Regions from separate parts of the Cutibacterium sp. LaCa_89 genome, predicted to be linked through region 2. Evidence: riboswitches for the same ligand, from Rfam matches in the RefSeq annotation. Region 2 holds a riboswitch; each other region holds the start of a gene.
The links. Region 2 has a riboswitch for cobalamin ahead of ACP8LP_RS09355 (prenyltransferase/squalene oxidase repeat-containing protein). Riboswitches for the same ligand answer to the same signal wherever they lie in the genome.
Positions count from the first base shown of each region.

Region 1 (5,485 bases), 1.3 Mb from region 2:
GCGAGCGCGCGGCCGGTGCAGTCATCACCGCCGACGCCCTCCATACCCAGACCGTTAGTGCTACCGCGATCCTCGCCGCCGGTGTCGACTACGTGTTCACCGTCAAATCCAACCAGCCCACCCTGCACAAGAACCTGGCCGGTCAGCCGTAGAAGAAGGTCCCCGCCGGCCACGTCGACGTGGAGAAGGCCCATGGCCGCCTCACCCGGCGCACCCTGAAAGTCCTCCAGGCCCCCACCGGCCTGGGATTCCCCGGCGCCGCGCAGATCGTCCACCGGCGCTGGGTGGCCACCCGGGCCGGGAAGAAGACCACCGAGATCGTCTACCTCATCACCTCGGTCACGCTACCTGAAGGCTCTGCGGCCCGGATCGCGGCCTGGACCCGCGGCCACTGGGGTGTAGAGAACCGGCTCCACTGGGTCCGAGACGTCACGCTCGACGAGGATCGTAGCCAGATCCGCACCGCATCGGCCCCCACGTGATGGCCACGATCAGGAATCTGGCCATCAGCATCCACCACCTAGCCGGGGCCACGAACATCGCGAGAGCCACCCGGCAAGCCGCCTGGGACCCACCCGCCACCTGCACACTCCTCCTCACACTCTGACCACACCACCACTACAGAAAGAAAGCACGACTCTTCCGGGGCCCTGGACGAGGAACAAGGATCGGGAGACCGACAGCTTGAACAGATAACTGAAAATTGCCAGAGAACCGAAGGCCCACAGAGTCCCCCGCGCCACGAGCTGATACTCCTGTAATCCCGAACTCAACAGCCGGATTCGATGGCTGTCGTTGGCTGAAAGAATGAGGAGCCGCACCAGGCCGAAGACCACGGCCAATGCCGAATAGGTGATGTGCCGGGTGCCGGCAATCGTCTGGCTGTCTGGGCTTGGCCAACGGATATATATCGTTGTGATGAGCGCTACGGCTATCGCCAGCGCGTCAGAGAGGGTAAGTCCGAAACGTATGCGCGTCGGCCAGTGAAGGCGTCCGGCGGCCTTGCGGGCAACTTCGGTACTGATGGCGGTGCCTTTCGAACGTGAGAGCACTCTCAAGCTGAAGTCATTCCGAAGCATTCATATCATGAAAGTGACAGTCCCTGCCGGGGCGCGACCATCGCGGATGCTTGGCGGGTTGATCGCCTCTACGGCAAGGCACAATGCAGTGTCAGACTCGTCCGGGCGACGGGTGAGCGCTCCGGTACGTTCTCTCGCGGCCAGGCTGTGTGATAGCCGCGATGAAGACGTCGGTATGGTTGAGACGGTTTTGTCCGGGGTGAGCTGTCTGGGAGGAACTATGGACACCATCACCATCACCGCTGATGACGGAGCCGACGTCGACGTCCTTGTCTGGCGTCCCGAGGCTGCGTCGGGGCGCCCCATCAAGGGCTTGGTGCAGTTCTGCCACGGTATGGCCGAGTACGCGGCTCGCTATGACGAGGTCGCCCGGGTGCTTGCAGCCGACGGCTGGCTCGTCGTGGCGAACGACCACCGTGGCCACGGGCCGCGTGCTGCTGCCATAGGAGAACTCGGAACCACGTCTGATCGTGGCTACCACCAGCTGCTCGACGACCTGTCCGCCGTCGCTGACCACTTCATGGCCAAGCTGGAGGGGAAGCCGTGGTTCCTCGTCGGACACTCGATGGGGTCGTTCCTTGCCCGTGTCCTGGCCGTTCGTCGGGGACGCGAGATGGCCGGCCTGGTCATCATCGGCACCGGCTCCTCCCTGGGGCCGTTGAGCACTGTCGCCACCGGGCTGGCCCAGGCCCAGGTGCTCATGGTGGGGGAGGACTCCCGCAGCCCGCTGCTCAACACGCTGTCCTTTGGGTCCTTCAACCGAGCCTTCCTGCCGGCCCGCACCGACTATGACTGGTTGTCCCGAGACGCTCACGTCGTGGACGCCTACAACGACGACCCGCTGTGCGGTTTCGTCTGCACCGCAGCCTTCTACCGCGAACTCGTCCGACTCATCGAACTCGCCAACTCCACCGAGATCTTCCGAGCGACTCCACCGGCACTGCCCATTCTGCTGATGTCGGGCGCCAAGGACCCGGTGGGGGACTCCGGCAGGGGAGTGCGCCAGGTCGCGCGTCAGTTGCGCGACTCGGGCTCGCGTGAGGTGGACCTCGTTCTCTACCCCGGGGCGCGCCACGAGATCCTCAATGAGGTGAACCGTCGACATGTCCACGCCCACCTGCGCGACTGGATTGATGCCGTCGCTGCCCGGCCCCGGACCTTGCAGGTTCGGAAAGCACGGTGAAAGGCCGCTCACGTTCGTTTCGCACAATCGTGCACATGCACCCCCGCTGCGTGAAGGCGATTGTGCGCAGCCTAGTATCGTAGGTGCTGGTGCCGAGGAATCCCATCCGGGGTTTCAAGGCGGTAAGAGGGAATCCGGTGAAACTCCGGAACTGCCCCGCAGCGGTGAGTGGGAACGACATCACCATCGTCGCCCATCTGGTTCTCGGACCGGGTGGACGTCGATCAAGCACTGGGCTTCGGTCTGGGAAGCGGTGACGTAGGACTCGTCGGCAGACGAGGTGCCCATGAGTCCGAATACCTGCCAGAGCGTGTGGTGCACTCCGCGTGTGCCACAGCGTCCGAGGTCTCGAGGGCCGGCCGAGGTCGTCCAACCATCCACAGCGGAGCAGGAGTCTGACGAATGACTGATCCTGACAACCTCGCATCCAAGCCCGTCGAGGACAGGATGCCCGAGGAGTTGAGCCTGGCCGGGGACTTCCCGAAGGTCACCCACGAACAGTGGGAGGACGCGGTCCTCAAAGTCTTGAACCGGGGTCGCCCCGAGGGCAAGGAACTCAACATCGAGCAGGGAATGAAGCGCCTCGAGCCGACCACGGTCGACGGCATCCAGATCGAGCCGATGTACCGGCGTCAGGATGCCTCCGAGAAGCTCGGCGCTCCGGGCGTACCGCCCTTTACCCGCGGCACGACGATCCGTGACGGTAGCATGGACGCGTGGGACGTCCGAGCCCTTCACGAGGATCCCGACGTCGAGTTCACCAAGAAGGCCGTCATCGCTGACCTCGAGCGTGGCGTGACGTCCCTGTGGCTGCGGGTCGGTGCCGACGCCATCAACCCCGAGGACATTGCCGGCGATCTCAAGGACGTGCTGCTGGACCTGGCCAAGGTCGAGGTCTCCAGCCGCGACGACCAGGAGGCTGCCGCCGAGGCCCTCCTCAAGGTCTACGCCGATTCCAAGATCGAGCCCGACAAACTGTCGTTCAACCTCGGTCTGGATCCGATCGGTTTCGCCGCCCTCAACGGTGGCACCCCGGATCTGTCCGGCATGGGCGAGTGGGTCAGGAAGATCGAGAAGTACAAGAACTCCCGCGCCTTCGTCGTTGACGCCACGATCTACCACAACGCTGGTGCCGGCGACGTGCACGAGCTCGCCTGGGCCATCGCCACCGGCGTCGAGTACGTCCGCGCTCTCATGGAGCAGGGACTGACCGCCGAGCAGGCGTTCGACGCCATCAACTTCCGGGTGTCCGCCACCCACGACCAGTTCCTGACCATCTGCCGTCTACGCGCCCTGCGCACCCTGTGGAACCGCGTCGGTGAGGTCTTCGAGGTGCCGGCCGCCAAGCGTGGTGCCCGCCAGGAGGCCGTCACCAGCTGGCGTGAGCTGACCCGTGACGATCCCTACGTCAACATCCTGCGAGGCACCATCTCGACCTTCGGTGCTGCTGTCGGTGGTGCCGAGGCCGTCACGACCCTGCCCTTCGATGCCGCCATCGGCCTGCCGAAGAGCGACTTCTCGCGTCGTATCGCCCGCAACACTGGCATCATCCTCGCCGAGGAGTCCAACATCGGTCGCGCCAATGACCCGGCTGGTGGCTCTTTCTACGTTGAGGCTCTGACTAAGAAGCTGGAAGAAGCCGCTTGGGTCGAGTTCCAGGCCGTCGAGGCTGCCGGTGGCATGGCCGCCGCACTGACCGGCGACCACGTCCGCACCGAGCTCGACAAGCTGAATGCCGAGCGCGCCAAGCGTCTGGCGACCCGCAAGCAGCCGATCACGGCCGTCAGCGAGTTCCCGCTGCTCGACGCCAAGACGGTCGAGACCAAGCCGTACCCCGAAACTGCCGAGCGCAACGGGCTGGAGTGGCGCCGCGACGCCGAGATCTTCGAGGCCCTCGTTGATCGTTCCGCCACCTGCTCCGAGCGTCCGAAGGTTTTCCTGGCTTGCCTGGGAACCCGTCGTGACTTCGGTCCTCGCGAGGGATTCTCCGCCCCGGTGTGGCACATCGCCGGCATGGAGACCCCGGAGTGCGAGGGAGGCACCACTGAAGAGGTCGTCAAGGCCTTCAAGGAGTCCGGTGCCGAGGTCGCTGACCTGTGTTCGAACGCCAAGACCTACGCGGCCCAGGGCCTCGAGGTCGCCAAGGCCCTCAAGGAGGCTGGCGCCAAGCTGGTCTACCTGTCGGGTGCCTTCAAGGAATTTGGTGATGACGCTGCCGAGGCCGAGAAGGTCGTCGACGGGCGCATCTACCTCGGAATGGACGTCGTTGACGTCCTGACCACCACTCTGGACACGTTGGGAGTTGCCAAGTGACCACCCTGCCTCGTTTCGATTCCATCAACCTCGGAGACTCTCCGGTCCCCGCGGACGCACAGGAGCAGTTCGCCAAGCTGGCCGCCGCCGCTGGTGAGCAGGAGCCCTGGACCACTCCGGAGCAGATTCCGGTCGGTCACCTGTACTCCGAGGACGTCTACGCCGACATGGACTGGCTGGACACCTACGCCGGTCTGCCGCCCTTCACCCACGGCCCGTACGCCACCATGTACGCCTTCCGTCCGTGGACGATTCGTCAGTACGCCGGATTCTCCACCGCCAAGGAGTCCAACGCGTTCTACCGCCGTAACCTGGCCGCTGGTCAGAAGGGTCTGTCGGTCGCCTTCGACCTGCCGACCCACCGTGGTTACGACTCCGACAACCCGCGTGTTCCCGGTGACGTCGGCATGGCCGGTGTGGCCGTGGACTCCATCCTGGACATGCGTGAGCTCTTCGCGGGTATTCCGCTGGACCGCATGTCGGTGTCCATGACGATGAACGGCGCCGTGTTGCCGATTCTCGCCCTGTACGTTGTGACCGCCGAGGAGCAGGGTGCCAAGCCCGAGCAGCTCGCCGGAACGATCCAGAACGACATCCTCAAGGAGTTCATGGTTCGTAACACGTACATCTACCCGCCGCTGCCCTCGATGCGGATCATCTCCGACATCTTTGCCTTCACCAGCGCGAACATGCCGAAGTGGAACTCCATCTCCATCTCCGGCTACCACATGCAGGAGGCCGGCGCGACCGCCGACATCGAGATGGCCTACACCCTGGCCGACGGAGTCGACTACATCCGCGCTGGCGAGTCGGTGGGCCTGAAGGTCGACCAGTTCGCACCGCGTCTGTCCTTCTTCTGGGCCATTGGCACCAACTTCTTCATGGAGGTCGCCAAGATGCGCGCGGCTCG
Region 1 is NZ_CP190889.1:685,737-691,221, forward strand. Features, by position in the region: partial or broken gene ACP8LP_RS03155 (ISAs1 family transposase) at 1-482, shown strand, start outside; gene ACP8LP_RS03160 (UDP-phosphate galactose phosphotransferase) at 597-1,079, opposite strand; gene ACP8LP_RS03165 (alpha/beta fold hydrolase) at 1,300-2,262, shown strand; cobalamin riboswitch at 2,333-2,584, shown strand; gene mutA (methylmalonyl-CoA mutase small subunit) at 2,665-4,575, shown strand; gene scpA (methylmalonyl-CoA mutase) at 4,572-5,485, shown strand, end outside.
Region 1: it holds a riboswitch for cobalamin, as region 2 does, so the genes downstream of both, mutA (methylmalonyl-CoA mutase small subunit) here and ACP8LP_RS09355 (prenyltransferase/squalene oxidase repeat-containing protein) in region 2, are expected to answer to the same signal.

Region 2 (5,485 bases):
GTGCTCCCATGTCGCCGACTTGTCAGCGCCAGCCGGGGTGGCGTGCCAGTAGGACCAGTACGCCTCGTGGGTGTCGGTTTTCGTCGGGTAGCCGTTGATCATGGTGACCATGCTGCCCTCGGCCTTGACGATGAATCCGGCGGACTCAAGCGCCTCCAGACCATTGCCGAACTTCGAGGCGCAAGCACCCTCGGAGGTGCCGTCGCGCTGCTCAACGTAGACCCACACATGGCCCACGGCGATGCACTTCTGGGCGCCGCCCATGTCACCGGGCTTGCCGGTTGGGGTGACAGTGGGCTTGGTGGTTGGGGTGACAGTGGGCTTGGTGGTTGGGGTGGTTGTGCAGGTTGGGGTGTTTTTGGGGGTTTTGCCGGACCATGTTGAGGCGTAGCCGTGGCCGGTGATGGCCATGATGGCTTGGTCGGTGGCCATGATGTTGGGTTCGTGGTCGTTGCGTTGGGCTTGCCATGCGCCGACTTTCGTGAGGTTTTGTTGGCGGATGAGCCATTGCTTGACGGATTTCATGTCCTCGCCACGCTCGGCGAGGGCGCTGGCGAGCATGCCGGTGGAGTTGGCTGCGGAGTAGGTTTCCCAGTAGTCGCCGTCGTCGTGGGTTTTGGTGTTGATGGCCCATGTGGTGGCGTTGTTGGCGGCAGTGTCGATTTTGGTGTGGTAGCCGTCTGGGATGAGGTGGGGGTTGCGTTGGAGGAGGGTGAGGTCGGACAGGGCGATGCCGGTGTAGTCGGGGTCGCCGACGAAGGTTTTCGTGCCGTCTTGGTTTCGTTTGGTGTATCCGAAAGCGCCGGCATCGTCACCTTGGGTGCCTTGGGTGGACAGCAGTTTGTCGAGGATCTTCGTTGGTACCGGGCGGTTGGCGCGGGTCAGTGCGATGGTGATGAGGTGTGGGCCCCAGTACATGGTGACGCGGTTCTTCATGCCTGGGCTGTCATCGTTGATGTAGCTGGCGAGCTTGATCCAGAGGTTTCCGGTTTCCTTGCCGAGGAAATAGGTGGGATCCTCGCCGAGAATTTCGGCGGTCATGATCACCTTGGCCAGGCCAGCCGGGTTCTTGTCGACGTACTTCGGGCCGGCTTCCTTGAGGGCTGTGGTCATTTCCTTGACGACGTCGGGATGGGCGTCTGAGCCGACCAGGGCGATGATGCCGTCGGCGATGCCGCCGGCCTGTCTGTAGTTTGTCGGGTCTTCCTGCCACTTCTGGGCGAGCCAGTCGGCGGCTTTGGCGACGTACTTGCTGGTGGCGGCGGTGTCGTTGACCGATCCGGCCCACATGGCACCCTTGACCGGGTTGGCCGGCGGATCGAAGCAGTAGGGAGCAGAGCCGTCATCAATGGTGGCGGTGATGGCTGCATGGGATGGCGCGGGCTGCGGGTCAGCGAACGCTGGTGCCGCGAACGGCGATGCGACGAGCGCACCGGCGGCGAGGCCGGCGACCCATTGATTGAGCCTGGTCATGTGGCGGGCCTTCTTCCTGAGGCTGCGTTGCGCTCCGGACGGGAAGGGCCCCTGAGTCGAACTCACCGCAGTCCTCGACGGTGTGTGATATTCCTTCGACAACCCAGGTACTCCGACTCGGGGGTGGGCCCCTCACGGTTGCGGGTCAGTTCCGGATTCACACCGAATTCCCCTGCGGTCGCGGTGTCAGTCTAGGCTTGGCGCCACCACATGTCCACATTCGGGTTCGGCGACGAGAACACCTTATGTTAGGATCTTGGTGGTTTCATCGATGGGGAACCTGGTGTGAATCCAGGACTGTCCCGCAACCGTGTAGTTCGACAGAGATGTCGGCAAAGTCGGATCACCGTCGTTGAGATGTCTCGTACTCAATTCCGTCGTGGACAGCGGAATGGTCGGTCCTGTCTTTGGATGACGACGAAGCGTCCACGCAGTGAAAGGCAGGACCTGTGAGACGGTTCAAGGGGTTGGCCGTGGTGTTGTCTGTGGCCATGGCCATACCGATGGCCATCGTGTCATTCGTTCCGGCGTCGGCAGCACCGGCGACGTCGTACGACGATGAGGCGCAGAAGTGCATCGATCAGAAGCACGTGTTCGTGTATGCCGAGCGTGATGACGGGCATGTCGACACCGGCTGCGCGTCGAAGTTCTCCACTGGGGTGGAGGCGTTGAAGTCAGCCGGTTTCGACATCGGCAGCACCGATTTCGGTGGCGACCTGGGAATGTTCATTGATTCAATCAATGGATATCCGGAGAACCCCGATAAATTTTACGCCTATTGGGGTTATTTTCATGGTCAGCCGGCTGGTAGGAATGCCGAGACAAAATGGGAGTACTCGCAGCTAGGTGCCAGCAACTACCACCCGAAGCCTGGCTCGATCGAGGCCTGGCATTACATGCTCATTGATGGCCCGTGGGAGGTTCCTCCGACCTGGAAGCCGAAGGTTGATCCAGCCCCGACGACTCCGGTAGCGTCCTTCGAGATTCCTGATAAGGCCCTGCAGAAGTGCATCACTGACAAGTTGGACACCACTACCCCTTCCAAGGATCAACTTGCTGGCGTGACGAGCCTGAGTTGCCGGAATATGGGAATCAAGGACCTCACCGGCCTTGATCGGCTGACCGGTCTGGGAAAAGCCTTTCTGTCGGGTAACAAGATTAGTGATCTCAAGCCGTTGGCCTCCTCGACTGGCATTTTCAGCCTGGATGTCAACAGCAATGAGATCACCGACGTCGCGCCTCTTAGGTCCTTGACGAAGCTGTCCCGGCTGGACGTCGGCAAGAACCACATCCGTGACCTATCCGCGCTCAAAGACATCAAGGGTCTAGGTGACGCCGACATCACCTCGAATTTCCAGGCCGTTGACGGTGACTCGGCCACCGCCGGGGTTCAGGTCCCCGTCCCGACAGCTGTCGACCATCACGGTACGACCTTCGTGGCCGACCGCGAAGTGCCTGAGGGTGTCAAGATCAAGGGCAAGAACGTCACCTATCCCTCTGCTGGCGACTACGTGTGGCAGTTCCGTGACGCCTCGACGTACTTCAACGGGTCCATCACTGTCCATGTCGTCGCGGCTCCCGAACCACCGAAGCTCGTCGATATCCCCGATGCGAACTTCAAGTCCTGTCTCCAGGATGCCGTAGGTGCCGGTAAGCCGCTGACGGCTGAGAATCTTGGTGCGCTGACTGAGGTCAAGTGCATCGACAAGGGCATCAAGGACATCACCGGAGCTGAGGCCCTGACGAACATCAAGACCCTGTACCTGACGACCAACGAGATTGAGAGCGTCGATCCGCTTGCCGGTCTGACGAAGCTCGAGACGCTCTACCTGCCCAACAACCACGTCAAGGATTTGGCTCCGCTCGCGGGTCTGGGGAATCTCAGGACGATGAGCCTGGATCAGAACCCCATCACCACGGTGAAGCCGCTGTCCTCGCTGACGAGTCTCACGGACCTGACGATCAACCAGAACAGGCGCGGCAAGTACAAGTATCCGGGCATCACCAGCCTCGACGGGCTGGGCGCGCTTCCCAAGCTTGCCCGTTTGGTGGCGAACAACAATGTCAACTTGGCCGATCTGTCCGGGATCTCCGGTACCACCTCATTGAAGAAGCTGTTCCTCAACGGTGACAAGGTCTCCGACCTGACCCCTATCAAGGGGTTGACGAACCTCGTTGAGGTCGGTTTCGACAACAACGAGATCTCCGATGTTTCCGCTCTGGCCGGGATGAAGAATCTCACCAAAGTGGGGCTCAGCTCAAACCACATCTCCGACCTGTCCCCGCTGTCGGCCGTGAAGAGCATCGCATTCATGGGTCTGCGTGCCCGATGGCAGACTGTGACGGCCGCGCCCGTTCTTGCCCAGCAACAGGTTGCGGTTCCGATGGCGAAGGCTGCCGACGGCTCCAAGGCTGAATTCATCGCTCCTGAAGGTGTGACGGTATCGGGTGACACAGTGACTTATCCAGAGGCCAGCGATGGTTACACCTGGACGTGGTCGCACAAGGACGCCGCCAGCCACTCCGAGGACTTCACCGGGACGTTGATTCAGCCTGTGACGGCTGCGGTTCCAGCGCCGACTGTCACCCCTACGGTGACTCCGACCCCTACGTCGACGGAGACCCCGACCGTTGTGCCGACTGCCGCCCCCACCGAGACGCCCACGGTGTCCCCGACGATGACTCCCACGGCCGTTCCTACCGGAACTCCGACTGTCGCCCCTACGGTGACTCCGACCCCTACGTCGACGGAGACCCCGACCGTTGTGCCGACTGCCGCCCCCACCGAGACGCCCACGGTGTCCCCGACGATGACTCCCACGGTCATTCCTACCGGAACTCCGACTGTCGACCCTGCGGCAACACCGACTCAGGCTCCGTCGACCTCTCCGGACAAGCGCGGACCTCATCAGGGCAACATCCCGGTGAATCCGTCCTTCCCGGACGATCTCACGCGCCATCTTGGACTTCCTTCTACAGGAGTCTGATTTTTGGGTGACAGAGGGGCCCCGCCACTACGGCGGGGCCCCTCGTCATCTCGCGCGCGGGTCGTGCCAGACGATGAGATCTGTTCGCGGCCACGGCTTCGAGTTCCGGGGATGGACGCGTACCGGTGAGCTACCACGTCCTTCCAGTGCCGGAACCCGAGTCCTTCTGGGAGGTATTGGCCTGGTCGAGCGCCTTCTGACGCTGTTCCTGAGCCTTCCTGAGCTTATCCTCGAGCTCATCTTTCTTGTTCTGCTGACCGGAGGAATCCGCTTCCTCACCGGCATCTCCTCCGCCACCATTCTGGCGCTTGCGATCGAGTCGAGACCTGGTGTTGCTCGCCGCAGCTTTTTGGGACGACGAGGTGCAGCTCGCGTCAGTGAGTACATCCTTGCCCTGACGCCACCGCACGAGGGCTTCGTCGCGGTTGTCGGCCTCGGCATAGCGATCAGCCGACGCCTCCAATGACCACGCCCAGTTCAGACGAACCCAGCACTGCTCCTCATCAGGGGCCAGACCGGCGGCCTTCTCAAACTTGCTGGCAGCCCCGTCGTAGTTGCCACGGGTGTACCGAGCGACCCCGGTGTCATAGGGGGCGATCCATTTGTCGATGGTCGCCAACTTCTCGGCGGACGTGAACTTCCCCTCGGCGCTGGCGGCATCCCCCCGGCCAAGGTCCGCTCGTCCATGATCAACGAGGATCATTGTCCGCGCGGGAAGAACTGCTGCCGCGAGGGCGACGAGGGTGACGACTCCAGCTCCAACTCGTAGCGTCCACGGTGTCCTGACGCCGTGCATGCCACCACGTCCTGGTCTTTCCAGGGTCGCCATCACGTCACCTCCTTGTGCATCCGACGCCATGCCCGCACGCTGAGCCAGGCATCCGCCATCTCGCAGATCAGGGCGGTTGCGGCGAACCACCAGGCCCAGTGGCGAATGCGTCCAGGCTGTCGATTTACCGGCTGCTGGAGCGGGTTCTCCCACCAGGCCACCTTGCTGGTGGCATCGCGCTGGAGGAACCGTCCGC
Region 2 is NZ_CP190889.1:2,032,814-2,038,298, reverse strand. Features, by position in the region: gene ACP8LP_RS09355 (prenyltransferase/squalene oxidase repeat-containing protein) at 1-1,473, opposite strand, end outside; cobalamin riboswitch at 1,459-1,699, opposite strand; gene ACP8LP_RS09350 (leucine-rich repeat domain-containing protein) at 1,923-4,460, shown strand; gene ACP8LP_RS09345 (tetratricopeptide repeat protein) at 4,591-5,289, opposite strand; gene ACP8LP_RS09340 (VWA domain-containing protein) at 5,289-5,485, opposite strand, start outside.

Region 3 (5,485 bases), 1.2 Mb from region 2:
ACGTCCGAGAAGTCCACGTTCACGATGCCAGGTTGTTGATCGTCAGATCACCCACCGCGCTGGAACCGATCAAGGTCAAGGGAAAGATCCGCTGGCGGATTGGTGATCATTGCGAGGAGATCGACGCAACGTCATGGCACCACCGCCATCAGTACTCTATCCGCTACGACTGGTCGGCGCAGTTCTCAAACGTGAGCCTGGAGGAAGTGCGACCTGCTGCCCTTGACGCAGCACGCGCCTTCCTCCAAGCCAGCACCGACGAGGCGGCGGTGGAATTGGCCAACTGTACGAGTCGTGAGTTGCTGTCCCGGTTGAACGCCATTGATGGTGAGGGCAAGCTCACCAATGCTGCTGCTCTGGTCTTTGTGGGGCGTCCCGAGCCATGCCTTGACTACATACGTCGTGACATGCCCGGTCAGGACAGCGGTGACCGAGTACGTATTGGTGGGGTATCACTGCTTGAGCAGCTCCAACGGGCGTTCGCCGTCGCGCGGGCGTACAACCCTTTATCGCATGTGTCTTCGGGACTTGTCGAGGGGCAGGTCCGCCAGCTGTCGGAACGTGCCATTCGTGAGGCCATCGTCAATGGGTTGGCTCATCGTGAATGGGGGCTGCCCGATGCAACGCTCATCGAGCACGAAGGAGCCGTCTTGCGAGTTACCAGCCCCGGAGGATTCTTCGGAGGTGTGACGGCTGAGAACATCATCACCCACCCATCGACGTCCAGAAACGTTGCTCTCACTGAGCTCTTGGCATCACTTCGAATTGCAGAACGTGAAGGTATCGGAGTTGACCGTATGGTTGGTGATTTGCTTCGCCGGGGGCTTCGCATGCCGACCATTCGGGAAATTGACGGTCCCTATGTGGTGACGACGCTTTCCGGTGTCGATCCTGACGTGGCATGGACATCGTGGCTCACTGGTATGAATGTTCCCGAGCTCATGCAAAATCTCCGCACTTTGATGGTTATGCGTTTCCTCACTGATCATCTCTGGATCGACGAGGACATTCTTGCTCCCTACCTGCAAGTCCCCGTCGAGGAAGTTCACGAAACTCTTGAGCTTCTACGGCAGACGGAGTGTGATGGCGAACCCTTGCTGAAGCTCATCCGCGGCGTTCCCGACGAAGCCCTCCCCGCGTTTACCCTCTCCAAGAGAGCAAACAAGCAGCTGGACATGGAATATGCGAATCGCGGTTTGAAGCGTTCAGTGCCTAGTAGAGCAGTGACGGCTCGTCAATATGCCCGGCATCGAGGGCGTATCAGTACGACAGAATTGGGCGTCATCCTGGATGTGTGGGCTTCCAACGTCGGACAGGTCCTCAAGGATCTCATGGCTGACGGAGTACTGCAGCCTTCGTCAGAGGCAATGGCAGGTCGCGGATTTCACTACCTGTGGACAGGTGACGAGGCATCCTGACTTTTTCAGTCCTTATGATCCATCTCGCCAAGTTCCTGGTCAGGCAGAGCGTGTTCCGATACACCGGAAAGCTAAGTGCACTTCCCCTTTCGGGGCGGTGGAGCACAACTTTTTGACCGAAAGATTGTACTTGCACCCTCGGATTGGGTGTCTGGGTGCAGTCTTCGAGGCTGCTCCCTGTGGTTCTGGCTGCTGAACCAGTCGAGAAAATTGTGCTTACCCTCGCGCTTGTGCTGTTGAGCAGAATTTTTCAGCCACAAAGTTGTACTCCAGGCATGAAGCGGCGGCGGGAGCACAACTTTTCGCAGTGTGGGGAGCTCTGCGCGGTATGGAGATCCTGTCGGTGGCGGTGTTGTGGTCCGTTCGTCTCTGTGGCAGATGTGTCAGGAGTCGTGGTGTCTGTCACCTGGTGTGGCACGAGGTACCTTGCCGAACTGAATTACCACGTGGGTGCGAAGTACCCCGTCGATTGCGCTCGGTGGGTTCCGAGGCGTGTGCCGCACGCGATCCGGCATGTCTGTGACAAGGGGCTGGCGGACGGCACGTCGCGAAGTGCGTGTCACAGGTGCTAGCCTGTCTCGCATACATGGTGCGGCCCCGATGAGGCCGCAGTGAATCCGGTGAGAATCCTGGACTGTTGCGCAGCGGTGACGGTGACGACGTCGGCAAGACCACTGGGAGTGATCCTGGGAAGGGCCGACCGAGAGTGATCCGAAGTCCGAAGACCCCATGTATGACTTGTGTCGTTCGGGCCTCGCATCAAGGTCCTCGCACCCAGAAGGAACAGCTATGCCTTCCTCGAGACGGTCGGCCGAGCGTGACCGTCGGTTGCCGGTGGCACCCCTGGTGATCATCCTCGTCGTGCTCATCGTCGTCAGCGCCGTCGTCTCGCTGACCATTGGTTCGGAACCATTGCCAATGCGTGGCGTTCTTGACACGGTTGGTGCCAGGATCACTGGTGAGCCGGGCCCCGACCCGACGATCGATGTCATCGTCTGGGACCTGCGTGCCCCCAGGGCACTGCTGGCGATCATCGTCGGAGCCGGACTCGCCCTGGCCGGAAGCGGTATGCAGACCCTGGTGCGCAACCCGCTTGCCGACCCCTACCTGCTGGGTGTCTCGGCCGGTGCGAGTGTGGGGGCCACCGCGGTCATCGCCCTGGGGATGTTTGCCTCCTGGGGCCCTCACCGGCTCACCATCGGAGCCTTGGTGGGGGCATTGGGCGCCGCCGTTCTGGTGTACCTCATCTCCATGGCCCAGGGCGGCATGACGCCGCTGCGGCTGGTGCTCTCGGGCGTCGTGCTCTCTGCGGCATTCTCGGCACTGGCGAGTTTCCTCGTCTTCCGCAGCTCGGACCCGCGCGCGGCGCAGTCGGTGCTGTACTGGATGCTGGGATCGGTGTCCGGTGCCACTTGGGACAGTTTGTGGGTGGCAGCCATCGTCACCGCTCTGTCCGTGGTGCTCATGATCGCCTTCTCGGGTTGGCTCGATGCCCTGGCGGCTGGCACCGACGTCGCTCGATCCCTCGGCATCCCCGACACCAGGGTGCGTAAGGCGTTGTTCGTCGGCAACTCGGTACTCGTCGGGGTGCTCGTGGCGGTCTCGGGCGGCATCGGATTCGTCGGACTCGTCATTCCCCACATGTCACGGCTGCTCGTGGGAGCCAGTCACCGGTCGATGCTGCCCGTCGCCGCCGCCATCGGCAGTCTCTTCCTGCTGTGGGTGGACGTCGGCGCCCGCGTCATCGCGGCACCACAGGAGGTGCCTCTCGGCGTCGTCACCGGGTTCATCGGCGCTCCCATCTTCCTGTACCTCATGGGGCGCAGCCAGTACCGATTCTCGAGTGAGTCATGACACGTCTCGAAGTTTGCAACGTCCAGTGCCGCATCAACGACCGCATCATCGTCGACGACGTCAGTTTCACCGCCGAGCCGGGGGAGCTCACCGCCATCGTCGGCGTCAACGGAGTCGGCAAGTCGACTCTGCTGCGATCCATCGCCGGGGTGCGTCAGTTCAATTCCGGAGACGTCCTGCTCGACGGCACCTCCGTCACCGACTACACCCCCATGAAACGTGCTCGGCTCATGGCCTTCGTCGGGCAGGAGGAGTCGCCATCGCCAGACCTCCTGCTGGGTGAGATGGTTGCGCTGGGACGTACTCCGCATCGCAAGCCGTGGCAGGTGGGGCAGCGTTCCGAGCGAAGGATCATCCGGGATTCCCTGGCCTTGGTCGGACTTGACCACCTCATCGATCGTCGCTGCGACCACCTGTCCGGCGGTGAACGGCGTCGCGCCGTCATCGCCCGTGGCCTGGCCCAGGGTGCAGACCTCATCATGCTCGACGAGCCGACCAATCACCTCGACGTGCGCCACCAACTCATGCTGCTGGACACGCTGCGCGCCAGCGGTCGGACGGTGGTCGCCACCATCCACGATCTGGGCATGGCCGCAGCCCACTTCGACCACGTCGTCGTCCTGGCGGATGGCGGAGTGCTCTCTGCAGGTCCGGCCCGTGAGGCGCTCAGCCCATCGAACGTCGCGACGGCATTCCACGTCGTCGCACACCATGTCACCACCCCCGATGGCAGCCAGGAGCTCGTGTGCACTGCGCCGCTGCCTGAACTCATCAGAGAGGAAAACTGAAATGTCCACCAAATTCCTACCCGTCGTCATGGCCGCCTGTCTGGCCGTGGGACTCACCGCCTGCGGCAGTGGGTCCACTCCCAAGAGCGGCGACTCCGCCAAGGACTCCGGCGAAGTCACCGTGACCAACTGCGGTAAGAAGGTCACCTACCCCAGGAATGCCGAACGCCTCTACGTCAATGACGGCAGCATCATCGCCATGACGCTGAGCGCCGGGGCACGCAAACAGATCGCCGCAGTGAGCTCGATGGGCCGGGACAAGGAGATCCTCACTGCCAAGTACGGAACCGACACCATCAACAGTCTGCACGAGGGCGTCAAGGGTTACATGACGCTCGAGTCGATCATCGCCAACAAGCCCGACGTCGTCGTCGCCGGCTGGGACTACGGATTCTCCGAGGCGAACAATCTCACCCCCGACAATCTGCACGGCAAGGGCATCAACAGCTATCTGCTCACCGAGTCCTGTCGACAGAAGGACGGCCAGAGCGCCCGCGGCGTCATGGATCCTTGGAATGCGGTGCGTACCGACATCACCAATCTCGCCATCCTCACTGGGCACGAGGACACCGGCAAGAAGGCCGTGAAGGACATGGATGATCGTCTTGGTGCCCTTCAGAAGGCTCCGAAGGCCAAGAAGACCCCGACGGTGCTGCTCTTCGACTCCGCCAAGGACACCGTCTTCACCAGCGGAAGGAAGGGCGGCCCACAAGCCATCATCAACGCGGCGGGTGCGCAGAACGGCGCCCATGACGTCAATGACACCTGGGTGCGCATCGGCTGGGAGAAGGTGGCGAAGATGAACCCGGACGCCATCGCCTTCGTCGACTACGACGCTCAGCCTTACAGCGAGAAGATCAAGATCTTGGAATCGAATCCGGCGACCAAGAACCTGGATGCGGTGAAGAAGAAGCGCTACCTCAACCTTCCCTACGCCATGTGGACCTCTGGTCCGCTCAACATCGATGCCGCCGAGCACCTGAGGGTCAGCCTGGAGAAGTGGGGGTTGGAACCCCAGTCGTCGATCAAACCCCAGCTGAAGATTCCGGCCTCCGTGCCCGGGCACGAGGGCTGAGAGGTAGCTGCGCCGCTTCGGTACCCCTTGGCTTCACAGGTGCGGTGTCTGTGACGTTGACGTGGTTGTCGTTGACCATGACGACGGCGAGCAGGGGTGCAGATCTCCGGACAGGCGAGCTACGGAGCCTGGCTGGGATGGTGAGATGCGGCTGCTGGGCGACGCCGGTTTCAGCCCCACTGCGATGCTCTGGTGAGGGGCTTCTCAGCGATGGTTGTTGGTCAGCTCGTCGGTCGATGCAATGGCGTTGACGGCGGCCACTGCGATCGCTGAGCCGCCACGTCGTCCCAACAAGGTGAGGTATTCCAAGTCCAGGGGCGAGTCGACAAGGGCTTGCTTGGACTCGGCTG
Region 3 is NZ_CP190889.1:514,377-519,861, forward strand. Features, by position in the region: gene ACP8LP_RS02295 (RNA/DNA-binding domain-containing protein) at 1-1,418, shown strand, start outside; cobalamin riboswitch at 1,989-2,164, shown strand; gene ACP8LP_RS02300 (FecCD family ABC transporter permease) at 2,253-3,272, shown strand; gene ACP8LP_RS02305 (ABC transporter ATP-binding protein) at 3,269-4,060, shown strand; gene ACP8LP_RS02310 (ABC transporter substrate-binding protein) at 4,062-5,135, shown strand; gene ACP8LP_RS02315 (precorrin-8X methylmutase) at 5,340-5,485, opposite strand, start outside.
Region 3: it holds a riboswitch for cobalamin, as region 2 does, so the genes downstream of both, ACP8LP_RS02300 (FecCD family ABC transporter permease) here and ACP8LP_RS09355 (prenyltransferase/squalene oxidase repeat-containing protein) in region 2, are expected to answer to the same signal.

Region 4 (5,485 bases), 340 kb from region 2:
GACTCCGGCTCGATCCCGGCAACCCTCATCCTCGCTCCGGTCTCATCCGTGCTTGACGCGGTCGCGGACCTCGGCCCGCTTGGCGTCGTTGAATCTGTCCAGCCCACCGACGAGGTAGCCGGTGATGCGGCGAATCCGGTCGAAGGACCCGGAATCCTCGTGACGGCCGCACTTGGGACACTCGTCGTCGATGATCCCGGTGTAGCCGCACTGAGGATCCCGGTCGACCGGATGGTTGATGGACCCGTACCCGATGCCGCTGGCAGCCATGTACCGCACGAGGGCCTCGAAGGCGTCGACGTTGCGTGCCGGATCGCCCGACAGTTCGACGTACGAGATGTGACCGCCGTTGGTGAAGGCGTGATAAGGAGCCTCAATGCGGATCTTGTCCGCAGCACCGATGTGGTACCAGACCGGCACGTGGAAGCTGTTGGTGTAGTACTCCCGGTCGGTGACTCCCGGGATCGACCCGTAACGCTGACGGTCCATCCGCACGAATCGTCCCGACAGTCCCTCGGCTGGGGTGGCCAGGGCCGAGAAGTTCAACCCGGTGCGCTCGGCGGCCTCGTCCATCCTCTCTCGCAGGTGACCGACGATCCGCAAGCCGAGCTGCTGGGCCTCCTCCGACTCACCGTGGTGGACACCGACCAAGGCCGTCAAAGTCTCGGCCAGCCCGATGAACCCCACCGACAGGGTCCCGTGCTCGAGCACCTCGGCGACGGCATCGTCAGGCCCCAAGTTCTCCGAGCCGATCCAGACCCCCTGCCCCATGAGGAAGGGGAAGTTTCGCACCAGCTTGTGGGACTGGATCTTGAGCCGGTCGAGCAACTGGTCGATGACGAGGTCGATCATCCGGTCGAAGGAGGTGAAGAAAACATCGACGTCGTGGTTGGCCTCGATCGCCAGCCTCGGCAGGTTGATCGAGGTGAAGGACAGGTTCCCGCGTCCCCAGGTCTGGGCCTGCGAGGGGTCATGGACGTTCGACATCACCCGGGTGCGGCAGCCCATGTAGGCGATCTCGGTCTCGGGATGGCCGGGCACGTAGTACTCGGCGTTGAACGGGGCATCCTGGAAGGAGAAGTTCGGGAAGAGGCGCTTGGCACTCACACGACAGGCCAGCCGGAACAGGTCGTGGTTGGGGTCGTCGTCGTCGAGATTGACACCCTTCTGCACCCGGAAGATCTGGATCGGGAAGATCGCGGTCTCCCCGCCGCCCAGACCGGCTTCGGTGGCCTCCAGCAGGCAATGCATCACCATCCGCGCCTCCGGGCTGGTGTCGGTGCCGTAATTGATCGACGAGAACGGGGTCTGCGCCCCGGCTCGCGAATTCATGGTGTTGAGGTTGGCGATGAGGGCCTCCATCGCCTGGTAGGTCTGACGACGCGTCTCCTCGACAGCCTGGCGACGGACTCTGTCGGCGACCCGGTCGGTGTCGTCAATGAGCCCGGCGAACAGTTCCGCCAGCTGCTCCTTCTCACGGGCCAGCGCGGCGGCATCCGGCTCCAGCACCCACCCGGAGGCCGCCTCGCGCACCTCGTCGAGATGCTCCTCGTCACCACCGAGAACCTCGAAAGTCCTCGTCAGACCGATTTGGGCGGCCTTGACGAAGGTCTTGGCGACCCCCGGCGCCATGTCTCGGTCAAAGTTCGGCACCGCCTGGCCACCGTGTTGGTCATTCTGGTTGGACTGGATCGCGATGCAGGCCAGGGCCGCGTACGACCCGATCGATTGCGGGGTTCGCAGCACGCCGTGGCCGGTGGAGAAGCCGTGCTCGAAGAGATCGGTGAGGTTGATCTGGCAACAGGTGGTCGTCAGGGTGAAGAAGTCGAGGTCGTGGATGTGGATGTCCCCGTCACGATGGGCGGCGGCATGGGTGGGGTCGAGCACCTCGAGCAGGTTGAACTGCTTGGCCGACTCGGTTCCGTAGCGCAGCATCGACCCCATTGCGGAGTTGCCGTCGACGTTGGCGTTCTCCCGCTTAGCGTCAGCCTCCTCGGCGGAGGCGAAGGTGATCTCGCGCAGGGTGCGCATGAGGGCGGACTGCTGGTCGCGGGCGACGGTACGACGCTGACGGTAGAGGATGTAGGCCTTGGCGACGTCGTCATGTCCCTGATCCATGAGGGCCTTCTCGACGAGGTCCTGGATGGCCTCGACGTCAGGGGTGTCCTCACCCATCTCGCTCAGTCGGGAGAGCACCTCGAGGGCGACCTCGGAGGCCAGGAGTTCGGGGGCGTCGATGCCACAGGCGACGAAGGCCTTGCGGACGGCCTCGACGATCTTCGTCGAGTCGAATCCGATGACCCGTCCGTCCCTCTTGCGGATGGATGCTGGTACTGCTCGCTGCTGGCTGATGGACACCGAATGAAGGGTGGTCGACATGCTCTCTCCTCGAAGCAGCGCACGGGTGGAGCAGGTTCGCCCCGGGTCGTCCCGCGCGCCCGTAGTCGTACCGGGTCGCCGACCCGGGCGCTGGCAGGTCTTCGGACTTCAGGGCGTTTCGCCGTCAGACGAGTTCCTACCGAGCGACGCTTCCCAACCGGATGGCCAGTGCGTATGTCGCCGTCGTTCCCTGTCACCGCTGCGGGGCAGTTCCGGTTTCCCACCGGATTCCCTCTTTCCTCCCATCGCCACCAGATGTGGATACAACCCCTACATCTGGTGTCTGGCGATGAGAACCAGCACAAGATGAAGGGTATACGCATCTCATCACATCTGCACACTCACCCCTTCACCTCGTCATCAGGGGTGGGCTTCCCCGCGTTCGGAACCGGTCGTGACACCCCTTCGGATCGCGCATCAGGCTGGCATCATGGACACACGCCAAGGGAAAGGACACAACCCATGGAGATCACCAGCACGTCCATCAAGGAAGGCCAGCCGATCGCCCTGGCCTACGCCCACGCCGATGCGGGCGGCAAGAACGTCAGCCCGCAGTTGAGCTGGACACCCGGCCCGGAGGGCACCAAGTCCTACGCGATCACCATCTACGATCCCGACGCCCCCACTGGTTCCGGCTTCTGGCACTGGATCCTCGCCGACATCGCGGCCGACGTCACCTCCCTCGACGAAGGCGGCCCGCTGCCCTCCGGCGTGCGCGAGTGGACCAACGACTACCAGGAGGACGGCTACTCCGGCGCCTGCCCGCCGCCCGGACCGGCCCACCGCTACATCCACACCGTCCATGCCATGCCGAGCGAGCATCTCGACATTCCTGACGACGCCGCCAACGTCCAGGTCCGCTTCGCCATCCACACCAGCGAGCTGGACTCCGCGTCGATCACCGGAACCTTCCAGCAGTCCTGACGATGACCAGGGCTGCCAACCGACCTCGTGGCAGCAAACACGAACAGGCGCCGTCGACCACGTGTCGGCGGTGCCTGCTTGACTGGCGTCGTGAAGCTTCGGCAGACATTGCTCACTCTCCTCGTCGCCGTCGGTCTGGTATCGATGCCGCTTTCCGCCAGTGCCGAGTCAGCAACCCCCACCCCGACGACCACCAGCACCAGCTACGCCAGCGGATCCGCGGACTCTCCCAAACCTGCCGCACCCATCACCCCCGGAGCAGGAATGGGCTGGGGCTCAGACCCGGTGTCCTCAGAACACGCATCCCAGATGGAGTGTGCCTCCGTGATGTTCGTCGGCGTTCGCGGCTCCGGGGAAACCCCTCCCTATGGCGAGACCATCACGTCGATCCGTGACGCTGTGGCCCAGAAGTGGAAGGGCAAGGGAACTGTCCGTCAGGTCTACCTGGACTACCCTGCGGCTGACCCTCACACCCTGCAACAGGCATCGATGAGCAGTCTCCTCTTCGACGCAACCATGCCGTCGACGGAGTACTTCGACTCTGCGGCTCTGGGAGCCAAGAAACTCACCGCCCTCCTCAACGCCGAGAAGAAGCAGTGCCCCAAGGAGTGGGTCATCCTCGCCGGTTTTTCCCAAGGCTCCCAGGCCATCACCCAGGCCCTCGCCCAGACCGACACCCCTCAGCGCCTGGCAGGTGCCATCCTGGCCGGGAACCCAGACCACTACCCAGGGCAGAACGTCCAGGAACTCAGTGGAGATGCCGACCGGTCAGCCATGGGAATGGCTGCCATCCTCTACTACTTGCGAGAGCGCGCACATGCGACCCCCGGGGCCAACCGTGACGCCCAGATGCGGGCCATCATCAAGGCCACCCTCAGTCTGAGTCAGGAATCCCTTGATCAGAAATCTCTGGACGCTGACATGGTCAAGGCCGGGGCGGCGATCCCTCCCGAGGCCTACCCGGAAACCTATTCAGTGTGCTTGAAGGGTGATCCGGTCTGCGACACCGCGCCAGCCCTGACGCGCATCCTCACCCTGCAGTCAACCTGGCAGGACGAGCTCAACCAAGGCCGTCCCGTCCACATGGGGTACACCCGAAGCGTCCTGGAGGCTTCCCTGAATCGCATTGCCCAGCGCGCGAATGCCGTGGGAGCCGCCGAGGCCAAGGGTGTTCCCATCCCCCATGGACAGACGGTGACGGTCGCGACTCGCGAATGGGGCCCGTTGCAGATCGCAGTTGCGGTCGGTGCCGGAGTGCTCGGTCTGGCACTGGGCTGGTTCCTGGGACGAGCCGGACGACGTCGTCAGCGTCATCACCGCTGGCACTGAGACCTCACAGCTCGAAGAACCACTGCCCAGTAGTCAGCACGCCGATGACGTCGGCCAGCAGAAGGCCTCCAAACGCAGCGAGCATCGCTGAGATACCGCGATGAAGCGCGACGGCGTGGTCCTCACGGATGCTCGTCACCACTCGGGTGACGCGGTCAGGCCCACCGATGAGGTAGGCGATGACGAGGACGATGAGCAGGCTGTGACTGCAGACAACCCAGATGAGGGACTCGGCGACGGCCCAGCTGACATGCGGAAGGTGCGCGGCATGGACGAGCATCGCCCAAAATGCCGGGTCGATGAGCGAGGACAAGCCCACCAGGAGTCCGCTGACGGCCAGAGCCCCGGGCGCCGTCGAACGCGGTGCAGCTGAGGTGTCCTCGTCCAGTTCCTTCGTCGCCGCCCCGGGACGCAGTCGCCATGCCGCCCAACCCAGGAAGGCCACGCCAAGGATCGCCACCAACCACACCCAGACCAGGTGCGGAACATGTAGTCCATGAATTCCCAGCCGGGCGAGCAAGGCTCCCAGACCGAGCACTCCAGCAACCCCGAAGATGGCGGAGGTTCCCACCGAGGTGAGCAACACCATGACGACGCCGCGACGTCTGACGCCCAGACCGAGGGCTGCCAACAGCACGAAGGACCCCAGGGGGTCGAAACCGGCGATGCCCAAGGCGAAGGCCGCGGCGAGGAAGGACAGCACGGGGCAAGGCTACTCGGTACGCAGGCGACGCCCCGGCGGCCCCGTCATGACGCAGCGGGACAGTCTCGATTTCACTTCGATTCCCAATCCGTGCTACCGTCTCCGAGTTGGGTCCGCCAGACGGACCCGATGCGCGAGTGGCGGAATGGC
Region 4 is NZ_CP190889.1:2,374,468-2,379,952, forward strand. Features, by position in the region: gene nrdG (anaerobic ribonucleoside-triphosphate reductase activating protein) at 1-29, opposite strand, end outside; gene ACP8LP_RS10910 (anaerobic ribonucleoside triphosphate reductase) at 43-2,379, opposite strand; cobalamin riboswitch at 2,455-2,647, opposite strand; gene ACP8LP_RS10915 (YbhB/YbcL family Raf kinase inhibitor-like protein) at 2,842-3,303, shown strand; gene ACP8LP_RS10920 (cutinase family protein) at 3,568-4,632, shown strand; gene ACP8LP_RS10925 (hypothetical protein) at 4,637-5,335, opposite strand; tRNA gene ACP8LP_RS10930 (tRNA-Leu) at 5,467-5,485, shown strand, end outside.
Region 4: it holds a riboswitch for cobalamin, as region 2 does, so the genes downstream of both, ACP8LP_RS10910 (anaerobic ribonucleoside triphosphate reductase) here and ACP8LP_RS09355 (prenyltransferase/squalene oxidase repeat-containing protein) in region 2, are expected to answer to the same signal.